Regions from separate parts of the Pseudomonas fragariae (ex Marin et al. 2024) genome, predicted to be linked through region 1. Evidence: predicted binding sites of a transcription regulator. Region 1 holds the regulator's gene; each other region holds the start of a gene.
What was found. Region 1 encodes FliA, which starts transcription of late flagellar genes. Its sites were predicted from a motif close to CTAAAGTTTNNNNNNNNNNNGCCGNTAA; they were not measured.

Region 1 (5,765 bases):
CCAGAAAATCCTGAAGGATTTCTTCATCGGCGCCGAAGCTCATGGGGTGCTCCCTAAAATTAACCGTCAACAGACCTTAGAAGCCGAGGCTCGATAGCAGATCGTCTACATCATCCTGTCCGGATACGACGTCTTCACGTTTATCGGCATGAATCTGCGGACCTTCACCCTGCGCGAGATGTTTTTTAGGATCTTTTTCATCGAGGATGGATTGTTCGTCATGTTCGATGCCTGCGAAGCGATCGACATGACTGGCCATGAGCACCAGTTTGAGCAGATTGCTCTCGACTTCAGTGACCAGTTGCGTCACACGCTTGATGACCTGACCGGTAAGGTCCTGGTAATCCTGGGCGAGCAGAATGTCATTCAGATGTGCGGAAACCTGATGGGTTTCCTTCTCGGTACGCGTCAGAAAACCATCGACCCGCTTGGCCAGCTCGCGGAACTCTTCGGCACCGATTTCGCGGCGCATGAAACGTCCCCAGTCGTCGCTCAACGCCTTGGCGTCGGAACTCAGGCCGTTCATGACCGGCGTACTCTCCTCCACCAGGTCCATGGTGCGGTTGGCCGCATTCTCGGTCAGCCTCACCACATACGACAGGCGTTCGGTAGCATCCGTGATCTGCGACACTTCCTCGGCTTGAGGCATGTGCGGATCAATGTGAAAGTTTACGATTGCACTGTGCAGCTCACGAGTCAGCTTGCCCACTTCCTGATAAAGGCCGCGGTCGCGTGTCTGATTGAGTTCGTGGATCAGTTGCACAGCGTCACCGAAACGACCCTTTTCAAGGCTGGTGACAAGTTCCTGCGCGTGTCTTTTTAAGGTCGACTCAAAGTCGGCCATCGAATCATTGTTATCCATAGCGCCCTCGCGGCTTGCATCAGCTATTGACGCGTTCAAAGATCTTGTCGATCTTGTCTTTCAGGGCTTGGGCAGTGAATGGCTTGACTACATAACCGTTCACCCCAGCCTGGGCAGCTTCAATGATCTGCTCACGCTTGGCTTCGGCAGTGACCATCAGCACGGGAAGGCTCTTGAGGCGTTCGTCCTTGCGGACTTCGCGCAGCAGATCGATACCGGACATGCCAGGCATGTTCCAGTCCGTCACCAGAAAGTCAAAGGCACCGCTCTGCAGCATCGGCAATGCGGTCAGACCATCATCCGCTTCCGATGTGTTGGTAAACCCCAGATCACGCAAAAGGTTCTTGATGATCCGCCGCATCGTTGAGAAGTCATCAACGATGAGGATTTTCATGTTCTTGTCCAATTCGACCTCCAAGCAGTCTTTAACGCGTTCAGCACCTGAACACGCTGTTCACTCAATACTGGCACAGCACACCCCCGGCTGTACGAAACGACGACGGGCTTGGCACAACAACAGGCAAAGACCTGAGAAACAAGCCCATCAAGGCAATGCCTGACAGGCTTCTGACGGGTCCATCCTGTTACCACGTAACGCTCTGCACAGCCGGCTTGCAGTCAACGCGCGGCCATAGACCGCACATTGCCTGTCAACGCGCTCGCCACTCCCCCAAACGCCCTCGCAAACGAGCTGCGCACTGGCTGTGTAACTGACTGACCCGAGATTCGCTGACCCCCAGAACCTCTCCGATTTCCTTGAGGTTCAGCTCTTCGTCGTAGTACAGCGCCAACACCAGACGCTCACGCTCTGGCAGATTGGCAATTGCATCGGCCAACGCAGCCTGGAAGCGCTCGTCTTCCAGGTCGCGCGACGGCTCAAGCGAACCGCTTGCGCCATCCTCGTGCAGCCCTTCATGATCGCCGTCCTGCAGCAGGTCGTCGAAACTGAAGAGGCGGCTGCCCAAGGTATCGTTCAAAATCCCGTAGTAATCATCGAGACTTAACTGGAGTTCGGCCGCAACCTCGTGATCTTTAGCGTCACGGCCGGTTTTAGCTTCAATTGCCCGAATTGCGTCACTCACCATGCGCGTATTGCGGTGTACCGAGCGTGGCGCCCAGTCCCCCTTGCGCACTTCATCGAGCATCGCACCACGGATGCGGATGCCGGCATAGGTCTCGAAACTCGCACCCTTGGTGGAATCATACTTGGTGGAGACTTCAAGCAGGCCGATCATGCCGGCCTGGATCAGATCCTCGACCTGCACGCTGGCCGGCAAGCGCGCCAGCAGATGATAAGCGATACGCTTGACCAAGGGCGCATAGCGCTCGATCAACTCGTATTGTGAATTACGGGAAGTCTTGCTGTACATCTGGTAGCCGCTCGCAGTCATTGCACAGGCCCTGCACTGGTCTGGTGAACGAGTCGCTCAACGAAGAACTCGAGATGACCCCGCGGGTTGGCTGGCAACGGCCAGGTATCAACCTTCTGGGCAATGGCCTTGAAGGCCAGTGCACATTTGGAACGCGGGAATGCTTCGTAAACGGCGCGCTGTTTCTGTACAGCCTTGCGTACGCATTCGTCGTACGGCACGGCACCTACATACTGCAGCGCAACATCGAGAAAACGATCCGTCACTTTGGTCAGTTTGGCGAACAGGTTGCGCCCTTCCTGCGGGCTCTGTGCCATGTTGGCCAGCACCCGGAAGCGGTTCATGCCGTAATCGCGGTTGAGCAGTTTGATCAGGGCGTAGGCATCGGTGATCGACGTGGGCTCGTCGCACACCACCAGCAGCACTTCCTGAGCGGCGCGCACGAAGCTGACCACCGACTCGCCGATACCGGCGGCTGTGTCGATCACCAACACATCGAGGTTGTCGCCAATCTCGCTGAACGCCTGGATCAGGCCGGCATGCTGAGCGGGCGACAGATGCACCATGCTCTGGGTGCCGGACGCAGCGGGTACGATCCGAACCCCGCCCGGCCCCTGCAACAGCACGTCGCGCAACTCACAACGCCCCTCGATGACATCGGCAAGCGTGCGCTTGGGCGTCAACCCAAGCAGCACGTCGACATTGGCCAGACCCAGATCGGCGTCCAGCAGCATGACGCGACGGCCGAGCTCGGCGAGGGCCAGTGAAAGGTTCACTGACACGTTAGTCTTACCGACGCCACCTTTGCCACCGGTCACCGCGATAACCTGTACGGGATGCATGCTGCCCATGTTATTTCTTTACCTTGTCTTGCGTAGACCGAAACCACATCGAGGGCTGCACGTGCGCAAATGAACACCGCATGGCAGACCGTTGACGCAGGGACATTCCAATAATATCCATCACTTAACCCACTCTCTTGCCAGGGGTGTGATAGAGGTCAGCAAACATATCAGCCATTGCTTCTTCACTAGGCTCATCCTGCATTTGCACACTCACCGCGCGGCTTACCAGTTGATGACGACGCGGGGTATGCAGGTCATCAGGAATGCGTGGTCCGTCCGTGAGGTAGGCCACAGGTAATTCGTGACTGATCGCCAGGCTCAGGACTTCACCGAGGCTGGCTGTTTCATCAAGCTTGGTCAGAATGCATCCGGCCAGGCCACAACGTTTGTAACTGTGATACGCGGCTGTCAGCACCTGCTTCTGGCTGGTGGTTGCCAGTACCAGATAGTTGCGCGACTTGATGCCACGACCCGCGAGGCTTTCCAGCTGCATGCGCAGCGCAGGATCACTGGCCTGCAGGCCGGCGGTGTCAATCAGCACCACGCGCTTGCGCAGCAGCGGTTCCAGCGCCTGAACCAGAGACTGGCCAGGATCGATATGGGTGACCGGTACGTTGAGGATGCGCCCAAGGGTCTTGAGCTGCTCCTGCGCGCCGATGCGGAAACTGTCCATGCTGACCAGTGCGATATTCTGCGGGCCGTACTTCAACACGTAACGTGCTGCCAGTTTGGCCAGCGTGGTGGTCTTGCCCATGCCGGCAGGACCGACCATTGCAATCACGCCGCCCTCTTCGAGCGGCTCGACTTCAGGGACGGCGATCATGCGGGCCAGGTGCGCCAGCAGCATGCGCCAGGCCTGACGAGGCTCGTCGATCTCCGGAATCATCGACAGCAGGTCGCGTGACAGCGGGCCGGACAGGCCGACACGTTGCAGGCGTCGCCACAGGTTGGCCTGCTGCGGACGAGTGCCCTGCAGCTGGTTCCAGGCCAGCGAGCCGAGCTGGACTTCCAGCAGCTCACGCAGGCCGTTCAATTCGGAGCGCATCGAGTCATAGGCGCGCTGGCCAATGGCAGGCTCGGCGGCCTGTGGCGGTGCATACGCGAATGGACGCGGCGGCTCTTCGAGTGTCGGCTCGATGTGCGTCTCGGCAGGGTTGCCCGGCTTGCCGGAAAACAGCTGCAGGTTGATCGATGCATCGCTGTCGCTGCGGTTGTTCAATTCGGCCTGGGCGGAAACGATACGCGACTGAGTCTTGCGCAACTCGTCTTCCAGCTCCATGTTCGGCACACGCGGTGCCAGGGCGGACAGCTTGTAATCCAGAGCGGCAGTCAGCTCTACGCCACCGGCAATGCGCCGGTTACCGATGATGGCCGCTTCAGCGCCCAGCTCATCGCGAACCAGCTTCATGGCTTGACGCATATCGGCGGCGAAAAATCGCTTAACTTGCATGACTCACTACCTCAGCCGTTTGGCCCGACAGTCGCTACGATGGTTACTTGCTTGTTGTCCGGAATTTCCTGATACGCCAGAACATGCATGTTCGGTACAGCCAATCGTCCAAATCGTGACAGCATCGCCCGGACAGGCCCTGCTACCAGAAGAATTACCGGCAACCCTTGCATCTCCTGACGCTGGGCGGCCTCGATCAACGAACGCTGGAGCTTCTCAGCCATGCTTGGCTCAAGAAGAACGCCTTCTTCCTGACCCTGACCAGCCTTCTGCAAACTATTGAGCAATATCTGTTCCAACCTTGGCTCCAGAGTGATAACAGGCAGCTCCGGCTCAACGCCTACAATGCTTTGGACGATTGCGCGGCTCAGACCCACGCGCACTGCGGCCACCAAAGCGGCGGTATCTTGACTCTTCCCGGCGTTGTTGGCGATAGCCTCTGCAATGCTGCGAATATCCCGCACAGGTACGTGTTCAGCCAGCAGCGCCTGCAGCACGTTGAGCAGCGAGGACAGCGACAGCACGCCCGGTACCAGCTCTTCAGCCAGCTTGGGCGAGCTTTTGGCCAGCAATTGCATCAATTGCTGGACTTCCTCGTGGCCGATCAGCTCATGCGAATGTTTGTAGAGAATCTGGTTCAGGTGGGTTGCCACTACCGTACTGGCATCGACCACGGTGTAACCCAGTGACTGCGCCTGACTGCGCTGGCTGATTTCGATCCACACGGCTTCCAGACCAAACGCCGGGTCTCTGGCGGTAATGCCGTTCAGGGTGCCGAACACTTGACCGGGGTTGATCGCCAGTTCGCGATCCGGGTAGATCTCGGCCTCGGCCAGAATCACACCCATCAGCGTCAGACGATAGGCGCTTGGCGCCAGATCGAGGTTGTCGCGAATGTGCACGGTAGGCATCAGGAAACCGAGCTCTTGCGAGAGCTTCTTGCGCACACCCTTGATACGCGCCAGCAACTGGCCACCTTGATTGCGATCCACCAGCGGAATCAGGCGATAACCCACTTCCAGGCCAATGATATCGATGGGCGTCACGTCATCCCAACCCAGTTCTTTGGCATCCTGAACACGGGTCGGCGAAGGCAGCAGGTCTTGCTGGCGCTGCACTTCGGCGATGGCCTCGACCTTCACCTGATTTTCTTTTTTCCACAACAGGTAGGCGCCGCCTGCGGCAACCAGCCCGAGACTGATAAAGGAAAAGTGCGGCATGCCCGGGACAAGGCCCAT
Region 2 (5,765 bases), 2.1 Mb from region 1:
AGGCATTTCCGGGGCTCTGGAACTGATGGGCACCCGGATCGAGCAAGGGCGCTGGGGCGAGGTCGACAAGTACATCGTGACGGCCCAGGGCGCGGCCAAACGTGCCGCGGCTCTGACGCACCGGCTGCTGGCCTTCTCTCGACGCCAGACCCTGGACCCGCAGCCGACTGACGTGAACAGGCTGATGAAAGGCATGACCGACCTGATCCAGCGCACCGTCGGCCCCAGCATCGTGGTCGAGACCCTGGGTGCCACGGGGCTGTGGCCGACACTGGTCGACGCCAGCCAGCTGGAAAACGCGCTGCTGAACCTGTGCATCAACGCCCGCGATGCCATGCCGGACGGCGGACGCATCACCATCGAGGCGAGCAACCGCTGGATAGACGGCGATGTGGCACGCGCACACGATATGCCTGAGGGCCATTATCTGTCGCTGTGCGTCACCGATACCGGTACCGGCATGACGCCTGATGTCATCGCCAAGGCATTCGACCCGTTCTTCACCACCAAACCCATTGGCCAGGGCACCGGGCTGGGTCTGTCGATGATTTACGGGTTCGCCAATCAGTCTGGCGGACGGGTGCGTATTCAGTCAGAGGTCGGCAAGGGAACCGCGATATCCCTGTACCTGCCTCGCTACGACGGCACTGCGGCCAGAGACGAAGGCGATGTGCACAAGGCACCGTTCGAGTTCACCCAGTCCGGGGAAACCATCCTGATCGTGGACGACGAACCCACGGTGCGCATGCTGCTCACCGACGCCCTCGGCGACCTGGGCTATACGCTGATCGAAGCCGCCGACAGCCTGGCTGGCCTCAAGCTGCTGCGTTCGGATGTGCATATCGACCTGCTCATCACTGACGTGGGTTTGCCGGGCGGCATGAACGGACGACAAATGGCCGATGCCGGACGCGAGGTCCGCCCGCATCTGAAAACCCTGTTCATCACCGGCTACGCGGAAAACGCCGCCATCGGTGACGAACAGCTCGGGCCAGGAATGCGCGTACTGACCAAGCCGTTTGCGATTGAAGCGTTGGCCGCCAGAGTCCAGGAACTGATGGGTGCCTGAGTAAACGGCCCGGTGCAACCCTGCCCCGGGCCGTCAACATTGAGCGCTGCGCAAACCCGGTGCTAACATGCGCGACCGCCATGCAGGCAAGGGAATAACCGGGTCATGAGCAGTATCCGCGAGCGCAACAAAGAACTCATCCTGCGCGCTGCCAGCGAGGAATTCGCCGACAAGGGCTTCGCCGCCAGCAAGACCAGCGATATCGCGGCCAAAGCCGGTGTCCCCAAGCCCAACGTCTATTACTACTTCAAATCCAAGGAAAACCTCTATCGCGAGGTGCTGGAAAGCATCATCGAGCCCATTCTGCGTGCGTCGACGCCCTTCAACCCCGAAGGCGTGCCTGCCGAAGTCCTCAGCCGCTATATCCGTTCGAAAATCCAGATTTCCCGTGATCTGCCCTTCGCCTCGAAAGTGTTCGCCAGCGAGATCATGCATGGCGCCCCGCACCTGACAGCGCAGCAGATCGAACAGCTCAATGGCCAGGCACGGCACAACATCGAATGCATCCAGGCCTGGATCGACAGCGGACAGATCGCCCCGCTCGATCCTCATCACCTGATGTTCACCATCTGGGCCGCGACCCAGACCTACGCCGATTTCGACTGGCAGATCGCAACGGTCACCGGCAAGGCAAAACTGCAGGATGCCGATTACGAGGCGGCCACCCGGACCATCCTCAGGCTGGTGCTCAAAGGCTGCGAGCCGGACCGCTGAACCCACCCTGCTTTCCTGCAGACGCAAAAAACCCGCCGAAGCGGGTGGTTTTGCAACATGACCATTCCGACATCCTGTCAGTAGCCTCCTGGCAATGGTCGATCCTCCCTGATCACTGCGGCGTTCCTTCGCTGCAGCTGTTGAATTGGATCCTACATTCACTGAGGGTCAGTCGATAGAGCCAATCGCGTCTGTTGCTGTAAGCCTTTCGCCATACCCGTGTACGCCGCTAAAAAGTGTGACCGACCGCTCATGTTTGGTCATTACGCGCCGAGATGCTTGAAAGGCCCTGAATCGCGCGCTGCGCGGATCAGAGTCATCAGAAGAAAAAAAATAATGCATGGGATGCCGATCATGAGTATGCGCAGTTTGTCCATCAGCCGCCGTCTGTGGCTGATTCTTGTCGTTTCAGTACTGATGCTCTTCGTCCTTTCGGCGACGCTGCTCAGGCAACTGCATAATGACCTGTATCAGGCCAAGGCCGAGAAAACCATGCATGTGGTGCAGACGGCCAGCGGCATCCTCTCCTTCTATCAAGGGCTTGAAGCCGCCGGCGGCATGACCCGCGAGGCTGCGCAACAGCAAGCCTTGAAAGAGATAAAGAGCCTGCGTTACAGCCAGAGCGACTACTTCTGGATCAACGACCTGCGCCCGGTGATGATCATGCACCCCACCAACGCCAAGCTCGAAGGCCAGGATCTATCGACCATCAAGGACCCGGACGGCTTTGCGGTGTTCAATGAAATGGTCACGCTGGTCAAAGCCCAGGGTGCCGGGATGGTCAATTATCGCTGGCCCAAGCCCGGTGCCAGCGAGCCGGTGAAAAAGACCTCCTACGTGCAGCTGTTTCAACCATGGGGCTGGATTCTGGGGTCCGGCGTTTACGTGGATGACGTAGCGGCGGAGTTCAAGACCCAACTGTGGAACGCCGGGATGTTCATCGCCGGCATCGTGCTGATCATGGTGTTGCTGCTGGTCACGATCGTACGCAGCATCGTGCGCCCTCTCAGAGCGGCGGTCGGTGCGATGGCCAGCATTGCCAGTGGCGAGAGCGATCTGACCCGCACGCTGGAAACCCATGGCAAGGATGAAATAACCGAGCTGGGTACGCACTTCAATGCCTTTGTCGCCAAGCTGCGCAATGTCGTCGGTCAGTTGCAGCACTCGGCCGTGGCGCTGGGCCAGGCCTCGACCGATCTGGGCAGCGACGCCGAACAGGCGCAGAGCCGCAGCGAGCAACAATCGCAACAGATGGACCTGGTTGCCACTGCGGTCAACGAAGTGACCTACGGTGTGCAGGACGTGGCCAAGAACGCTGAACATGCCGCCAGCGAAATGCGCGATGCCGAGTCACAGGCACAGCAGGGTCAAATCAATATCGATAACAGCCTGCGCCAGATCGAACACCTCTCCAGCACCATCGGTCAGGCCGTGCAAGTGATGCAGAGCCTGGCCAGCGAGAGCACGCAGATCGGCAGCGTACTGGAAGTGATCAGTTCGATTGCCGAGCAGACCAACCTGCTGGCGCTGAACGCCGCCATCGAGGCCGCGCGCGCCGGCGAACAGGGCCGCGGCTTTGCCGTAGTGGCCGACGAAGTGCGTCTGCTGGCCCAGCGCACGCAGAAATCGACCGCAGAAATCCAGTCAATGATCGAACGCCTGCAAAAGCATTCCGATGCAGCGGTCAAGGTGATCGGTGACAGCAGCCGCTCTTCGCAGTTGACCATCGAGCAGGCCAATCAGGCCGGCCAGAGCCTGACCTCCATCAGTCAGGCGCTGCGCAACCTCAACAGCCTGAATGCATCGATCGCCAGCGCCACCCTGCAGCAGACGCACGTGGTGGATGACATCAACCAGAACGTCACCCAGGCCGCGCAACTGTCCCAGAGCACCGCACTGGCCGCCGAACAATCGACTTCGGCCAGTCTGCATCTGCGCGGGTTGAGCGAAGAGTTGAACACCTTGCTGAAGCAGTTCCGGGTTTAAATCTGCATTGTCATTGGGGTGTCACGGAACCTCGTGCGCCTCTTGTTGCCTGAGACCTGCTTATTCAACCGCTCATTAGCTGCTTATTTAATTGCAGGGGGTCACATGCGCACACTGGAACTGGCAGGCAGAACCGTACCAGTGCTGGGTCAGGGCACCTGGCACATGGGTGAAAAAGGGCATCAGCGCTCGGCAGAAATCGCCGGCCTGTGCCTCGGTATCGAACAGGGCCTGACCCTGATCGACACCGCCGAGATGTACGCCGATGGCGCTGCCGAGGAAATCGTCGGGCAAGCCATTGCCGGACAGCGGGACAAGGTATTCGTGGTCAGCAAGGTCTACCCGCACAACGCCAGCCGCGCCGGTATTCCAACCGCGTGCGAGGCCAGCCTGCGGCGAATGAACACCGACTACATCGATCTGTACTTGCTGCACTGGCCAGGCCAGTACCCGCTGACCGAGACGGTCGAGGCATTCGAGCGTCTGCGTGAAGCGGGCAAAATCGGTGCCTGGGGGGTGTCCAACTTTGATGTGCCGGACATGATCGAGCTCAACAACCCGCGTTGTGCCACCAATCAGGTGCTCTACAACCCGGAGCAACGCGGCATCGAGTTCGACCTGATGCTGTGGAGCGCAGACCGTCATCTGCCCTTGATGGCTTACTGCCCGATCGGCCAGGCTGGCGATCTGCTCTACCACCCTGCCCTGCACGAAATCGCCAAACGCCACGATGCAACACCGGCGCAGATTTCCCTGGCGTGGGTGCTTCGCCAGGACAACATGATCGCCATTCCCAAGGCGACCAACCCGGAACACATTCGTCTGAACATCGCTGCCGAGCAGATTCGTCTGACCGAGCGCGATCTGGCCGATATCGATCTGGCATGGCCTGCGCCGACTCGCAAGGTGCCACTGGCGATGGTCTGACCGCTGTCGAGGCGGTAGCGAGCTGTCGATTGACTGAACGGCTGCCCATGCAGTCGTTTCTCGATCTGGCGGATGTCACACCCGGCAACAAGCTGTCACAAATATGAAATAACGCCTTGTCATCATGCGGCCTTCGCCTCCCCTGCCCGGGCCAGGCCGCACGTGGACAGCCATGAACCACAGTATCGCTCACCACCATCAGGACTCCGACCTTTTCGGTCTGCTCTACGGCTTCCGTTTTCGCCATGGTGAAAGTGGCCAGGAAATCGGTTCGGCCGCCGCGCTGGATTACCTGCAAAACCCTCCCGAAGAAAACAGCTTCATCTGGCTGCACCTGAACCTCTCGCACGCGGCCTGCGAACGCTGGATGAAAGCCCAGCTGGACCTTCCGGAAGAGTTTTTCGAAGCATTGCACGAGGGCTCGCGTTCGACGCGGATCGAGCACGTGGATACCACGCTGCTGGCGGTCGTCAACGATGTGGTGTTCGACTTCAACAGGCTCTCGACGGATATTTCCACCCTGTGGGTCTGTGCCCGCCAGCGTTTGCTGATCACCGCCCGGCTGCAGCCGCTGCGTTCGGTGGACAAGCTGCGCTCGGCGGTCAAGCGCGGCGAGCAATTCGACTCACCGCTGGAGCTCCTCGCCCACCTGCTGAGCGATCAGGGCGAAGTACTGACGCAGTTCCTGCGCAAGACCAGCGTCAACGTCGACCGCATCGAAGACCAGTTGCTTTCGCAGCGACTAAGCAACAATCGCTCCGAACTCGGCGCCATGCGCCGGGTGCTGGTCCGTCTGCAACGCCTGCTGGCGCTGGAACCCGGTTCGTTGATGCGCCTGTTGCACAAACCTCCGCAATGGCTGCGCGAACAGGATGTCCAGGCGTTGCGTCAGTCCATCGAAGAGTCCTCACTGGTGATCAACGACCTGACGGCGCTGGGCGAGCGCATCAAACTGTTACAGGAAGAAATTGCCGCCAACCTCAACGAACAGAGCAGCAGAACCCTGTTTACCCTGACCGTGGTGACTGTTCTGGCCTTGCCGATCAACATCGTTGCCGGGTTTTTCGGC
Region 3 (5,765 bases), 1.4 Mb from region 1:
TGCCCCTTCGCTCATAGACTGTTCAATAATTGATACATCAAGTTCATGCGCCAGAACTTCAGCAACGCAACACGATTGAGTGTGCGTTGAATACCGTTCCAGCCCTCAAGGACATGCAGGTAGCCTTGATGAAGAGCCGCTACACAGCGGCATCAGCGTAGAGAGAAGAAGTCACGAAACCCAAAGACCCGGCCCAGGATCGGCAATCGATCCGTTACAAGCATCATGAGGACATTTCGCCAGCTTCTCGCCCTTATCGACGACAAATGCCAGTTCAGCTCCATCAATCTGCCTTGTGGGCAGCCTACATCCGGGAACATCTCGACGGCTTGCCGAGCCTGTTCATCACACCTTTTGCAGCGCTCCCGATCAGGGAGACAGCTGCATAATGCAAGGGCAAATGGAGTGCGTCAACGATTATGTAGTGATTATTTTTAGTCACTACATAATCGTAAGCGGGACGTGGGGTTACGTGAAAAGGTGACTGAAGGGTCATGGCTGACGGACTATCGATGGTGATCAGAGACCGCGGCACGACAGTATCCGCAGACCAACAAAAAGGCCTGAAAACTTTCGCTTCCAGGCCTTTTCACAATACACAAACAGCTTGCTGTCAGCTCACCTTGAAGCGACCGACCAACCCCTGCTGGTGCTCCGCCAGACGCGCGAGTTCGCGACTGGTGACGGCAGTCTGCTCGGCACCGGCACTGACCTGGATGACCAGCGAGTTGATGTCGTCGACGTTGCGGTGGATCTCTTCGGCCACCAGGCTTTGTTCTTCAGCGGCCGAAGCGACCTGGATGTTGCGGTCGCTGATGGTCGCGATGCCTTCGGCGATTTCTTCCAGCAGTTCGCCAGCGCGCACGACGTTGCTGGCACCCTCCTGCGCCTTGCCCAGGGTTTCCTGCATCGACGCGGCAGCGCGTTCCGAGCCGGACTGCAGGTTGGCGATCATTTTCTGGATGCTGACGGTAGAGTCCTGAGTCTTCTTGGCCAGATTGCGTACTTCGTCGGCCACCACCGCGAAACCACGCCCCTGCTCGCCGGCACGTGCAGCCTCGATGGCTGCATTGAGCGCCAGCAGGTTGGTCTGGTCGGCGACGCCACGGATGACATCAAGCACCGAGGAGATCGAGTTGCTCTCGCCCTTGAGCTCGTCAATGATCCGAGAAGTCTCTTCAGCCTGCACCGAGAGCTCCTGTATCAGGCCGATGGTGTTGTCGATTTCGGTCTTGCCCTGCACGGTGCTGCTGTTGACGCGCTGCGACATCTCGGCCGCGTCGGTGGTGCTGCGTGCTACATCCTTGACCGTGGCGCTCATCTCGCTGATGGCAGTGGCGACCTGATCAGTGCCCTGGCGTTGTTGCGCCACGTTCTGATTGGTTTGCAACGCCACTGCGGAAGACTGTTCGGCAGCGGTGGCAACCTGCGCCGTGGCGCTGCCGATTTCGCTGATAACCTCACTGATCTGATGCGCCATGTTGTCAAGATTGCGTGAGATCTCGCCAAACTCATCCTTGCCGATATAGCGGGTCCGCGCGGTCAGGTCGCGAGTGGAAAGTGCCATCAGCGTGCGGTTCACATCGACAACCGCAACCTTGATGTTGCGGATGATCACCGACGCCAGCCACAGCACCACGATCAGCATCAGGACAACGATGGCAACCGCCACGTACAGGCTGCTTTGAGCGGAGCTGCGCGCATCCGTTGCCAGGCCGACGACGTTCTGGCCAAGCTCTGCTTCTACATTGGCCATCATGTCGATACGTGCGGTGGAAAGGTTGAACCAGTCTTCCGGCTTGACGTTGAGCGGATCACCCATCGGGGTATCGAAGCCCAGACGTTGCAAGCGGGCCACTTCCAGCGAGCCCGGCTGCTGCATGACATCATTGAGTTTGGTCTTGAATACTTCAGGGGACCAGCGTTGAAAGGCTTCGAGGTAGCCGGAGAACTCTCCGAGGTTACGACTGAAGCGCGATAACAGTGGCGCATCAAAGCGGTTCTGGTTGAACGCCTGAACGAGCAGTACGCGCTCGCGACCGGCACGCTCCTTCATATCCACGAACTGGTTGAGCGAACTCAGGCCACGCAGTATTTCCGGATCTTCGATACTCGCTTCCAGCGAATAGGAGAACCCGACGAGTGTTTTGATAACGTCGGTGAACCGCGTAGAGGACTCGGTGTTGTTGATCCCCAGCGTATCGATCTTGAGGCGCAGCGCGGTCAGGTCATCCAGTGCGCGGTAGACTTTGTCGGGGCTGGGAATACCGTCGGTCGACTGGGTGCGCATCTCGCTTATCGCCTTGTCGGTTTCCTGACGAAAGGCCTTCAGCTTGTCCTGCATGGACTTGCCGCCGCTGCCCAGAAACACGCCGCTGGCGCCGCGCTCACGCTGAATGGTGGTGACCACGTTACTCAGTTTCTGTGCAACCGCGGTGGCTGTCACCGCGCGCCTCATATCACCGAGATTTTCGCTTTTGTCAGCAACGAACAGGCCTGCGAAGGCCAGGAAGCCCAATAAGGGGAATATTAAAATAAGCAGCAGTTTCATACTCAAAGGAGCATTTCTAAGCATTGCAGACCTCATGACATGCAGACTTTTCTATAAAGAATATCCAGGGCGTAACGTTCTGTAGCGTCGACGTTTTTTTGTCGCCAGGGACTGTTCGGTAATCAGCCTGCCGTAGCCGGTCTTGCTCCCGTATCACTGTCTCGGCTGTCTGCCGGGAAGCTTTACCCACTATTTGAATTTGTTAGTTCAAATAGCGAACTCAATAAGCACAGAGTGAGCGAAGTTTGGATCCACAAAGAAATGACCGCCTTGGGCGGTCATGATGAGAAGGGAAATATAAAGACACCGAGCGTATCACCTGTAACAGCGACGACAATCTCGGTGGATAGAAGTTGCAACTTTTTCTATTCATCCCATACGTTTTTATAATGTATTAACGCAGGTTGGTTTTCGCTAGCTCCAGCACTTCACTGCCGCGTCCGCTCATGATCGCGCGCATCATGTACAGGCTGAAGCCCTTGGCCTGGGCCAGCTTGATTTTCGGTGGAATGCCCAGCTCCTGCTTGGCGGTGACAACGTCGATCAGCACTGGACCGGGATGATCGAACGCCTTGCGCAAGGCGGCGGGCAGCTCTTCGGCGTTCTCGACACGCAGGCCCAGAATGCCTGCGCCCAGGGCAATACCGGCGAAGTTGGTTTCATGCAGATCAGTGCCGTGCGGCACATAACCACTGGCTTTCATTTCCATGTCGACAAAGCCCAGCGAGCTGTTGTTGAACACCACCATCTTGATAGGCAGGTTCAGCTGACGAATGCTTAGCAGGTCGCCCAGCAACATCGACAGGCCACCGTCGCCACACAGGGCGATGACCTGACGATCCGGGTGTTCAGCCTTGGCCCCCAGAGCTTGCGGCAAGGCATTGGCCATCGAGCCGTGGTTGAACGAGCCGAGCAGACTGCGCTTGCCGTTCATGTGCAGATAGCGCGCAGCCCACAGCGTCGGCGTACCGACGTCGACGGTAAAGATCGCATCGGCATCCGCCTGCTCGTCGACCAGTCGAGTGAGGTACTGCGGGTGAATCGGCGCGCCATCTGGCGTCGGAGTGGCCAGCTCGTCCAGTTCTTCCCGGGCCTTGGCGTAATGCTTCAGGGCCTTGTCGAGGAAACGGCGATCGGTATGCGGCTTCAGTTTTGGCTGAAGCGCTTCAAGTGTTTCCCGTACCCCACCAACCAGACCCAGCGCCACCGGCGTACGGCGACCGATCTGAGTCGGATCGAGGTCTATCTGGATGATATCGGCTTTTTCAGGGTAGAAATTCCGGTACGGAAAGCTGCTGCCCAGAATCACCAGTGTGTCGCAGGACAGCATGGCGTGGTAGCCGGAGCTGAAACCGATCAGGCCGGTCATGCCGACGTCGAACGGGTTGTCGTACTCGACGTGCTGCTTGCCGCGCAATGCGTGAACGATTGGCGCGCCCAGCGTATCCGCCAATGCCAGAAGCTGCTCGTGGGCACCCTCGCAACCCGCACCGCACAGCAGCGTGACGGCTTTGGAAGCGTTGAGCATGTCGGCCATCGACTGCAGATCGTTTTCGGCAGGCACGACCTTGGGCGCTGTAGCCTCGATCCATTTTGCCGCGACATCCGGCGCGTCGCTGAGCGCCACGTCGCCCGGCAAAACAATCACCGCCACACCTTTCTGGCTGATCGCGGCACGCATGGCACGTTCCAGCACACGCGGGAACTGCTCGGGGTTGCTGACCAGCTCGACGAAGTGGCTGCACTCCTTGAACAGCTCTTGCGGATGGGTTTCCTGAAAGTAATCCAGACCGATTTCCGAGGACGGAATATGCGCAGCAATTGCCAGTACCGGTACACGGTTGCGGTGGCAGTCATACAGGCCGTTGATCAGGTGCAGGTTGCCCGGCCCGCAGCTGCCGGCGCAGACCGCCAGCTTGCCGCTGGACGCGGCCTGGGCACCGGCAGCAAAGGCTGCGACTTCTTCATGACGGGTGTGCATCCAGCGAATCGAATCGGTGCGTTCCAGGCTGTCGGTCAGGCCGTTGAGGCTGTCACCGGACACCCCCCAGATGTGCGAAACACCTGCCGCTGCGAGGGTTTGCGCGAGATGGTCGGCAATGGTCTTGGACATGCGGGGTTCCTTGTCGAGGCAATGATAATGAATTCGGTAAAACGCGCGCAGCGCTCTGCCACGCCTGTTGTGGTCGACCCGATGCATTCTCGACAGTTCAGAAAACCTGAGCCCTGTTCAGGGCTCGATCACTCGGCCAGCGCTTTAAAAGGCTGATCAGGCGTGCGGGTTGCCCGGTGCCTTGGCGGGTGTGGCGTACTCCGGTTTGAGCTTGCCTTCGCTGTCCAGCAGCCAGGCATCGAGAATCTCCCGCACCACCGGGCCCGCTACCCGGCCACCCGCCTCGCCGTTCTCGATGGTCACCGACACGACAATCTTGGGATGGTCGGCTGGCGCAAAGCCCACGAACAAGGCGTTGTCACGGTTACGCTCCAGAGTCTTCAGACGGTTGTAGCGCTCGCCCTGCTTGATAGCCACCACCTGCGCCGTACCGCTTTTGCCGGCGATGCGGTACTGAGCGCCCTTGGCGGCATCCCGCGCAATGCCGCGCGGGTCGTGCATAACCATCTGCATGCCGGTATTGACCTGATTCCATTCGTTGGGATCGTGCAGCACGATATTTGGCATCGGATGCTCGTCAACGGGCGCCGTATCACCGACTTCCATCGCCAGGTGCGGTCGATGCCAGACACCCTTGCTGGCAATCAGTGACGTGGCCTGGGCCAGTTGCAACGGCGTGACCTGCATGTAGCCCTGGCCGATGCCGAGAATCACCGTTTCGCCAGGGAACCATGCCTGGCGACGCGTGGCCCGCTTCCATTCCCGGGACGGCATCAACCCTGCAGACTCCTCGAACATGTCCAGCGACACCTTCTGGCCGATGCCGAACATGGTCATGTAGTCGTGCAGGCGGTCGATGCCGAGCTTGTGCGCCACGGTGTAGAAATAAGTGTCATTGGAACGCATGATCGCGGTGTCCATGTCCACCCAGCCATCGCCGCTGTGGTTCCAGTTACGGTATTTGTGGTCGAAGTCCGGCAACTGGAAATAGCCGGGGTCGAAGACCTTTGTCGAGGCCGTCACCACGCCGCTGTCGAGACCGGCAATCGCCACTTCCGGCTTGACCGTCGAGCCCGGCGCATACAGGCCACGCAGCACACG

Region 2: a site for FliA is predicted at 2,033-2,060, ahead of AC54XV_RS09120 (methyl-accepting chemotaxis protein). Genes of this name have one in related genera too.
Region 3: a site for FliA is predicted at 2,710-2,737, ahead of AC54XV_RS12245 (methyl-accepting chemotaxis protein). Genes of this name have one in related genera too.

The regions. Positions count from the first base shown of each region.
Region 1 is NZ_CM184369.1:4,113,295-4,119,059, forward strand. It holds gene AC54XV_RS17660 (chemotaxis protein CheA) at 1-43, opposite strand, end outside; gene AC54XV_RS17665 (protein phosphatase CheZ) at 77-862, opposite strand; gene AC54XV_RS17670 (chemotaxis response regulator CheY) at 882-1,256, opposite strand; gene fliA (RNA polymerase sigma factor FliA) at 1,513-2,253, opposite strand; gene fleN (flagellar synthesis regulator FleN) at 2,250-3,083, opposite strand; gene flhF (flagellar biosynthesis GTPase FlhF) at 3,199-4,527, opposite strand; gene flhA (flagellar biosynthesis protein FlhA) at 4,539-5,765, opposite strand, start outside.
Region 2 is NZ_CM184369.1:2,026,128-2,031,892, reverse strand. It holds gene AC54XV_RS09130 (PAS domain-containing hybrid sensor histidine kinase/response regulator) at 1-1,069, shown strand, start outside; gene AC54XV_RS09125 (TetR/AcrR family transcriptional regulator) at 1,175-1,783, shown strand; gene AC54XV_RS09120 (methyl-accepting chemotaxis protein) at 2,138-3,769, shown strand; gene AC54XV_RS09115 (aldo/keto reductase) at 3,875-4,696, shown strand; gene AC54XV_RS09110 (transporter) at 4,869-5,765, shown strand, end outside.
Region 3 is NZ_CM184369.1:2,743,809-2,749,573, reverse strand. It holds gene AC54XV_RS12245 (methyl-accepting chemotaxis protein) at 614-2,575, opposite strand; gene poxB (ubiquinone-dependent pyruvate dehydrogenase) at 2,946-4,664, opposite strand; gene mrdA (penicillin-binding protein 2) at 4,821-5,765, opposite strand, start outside.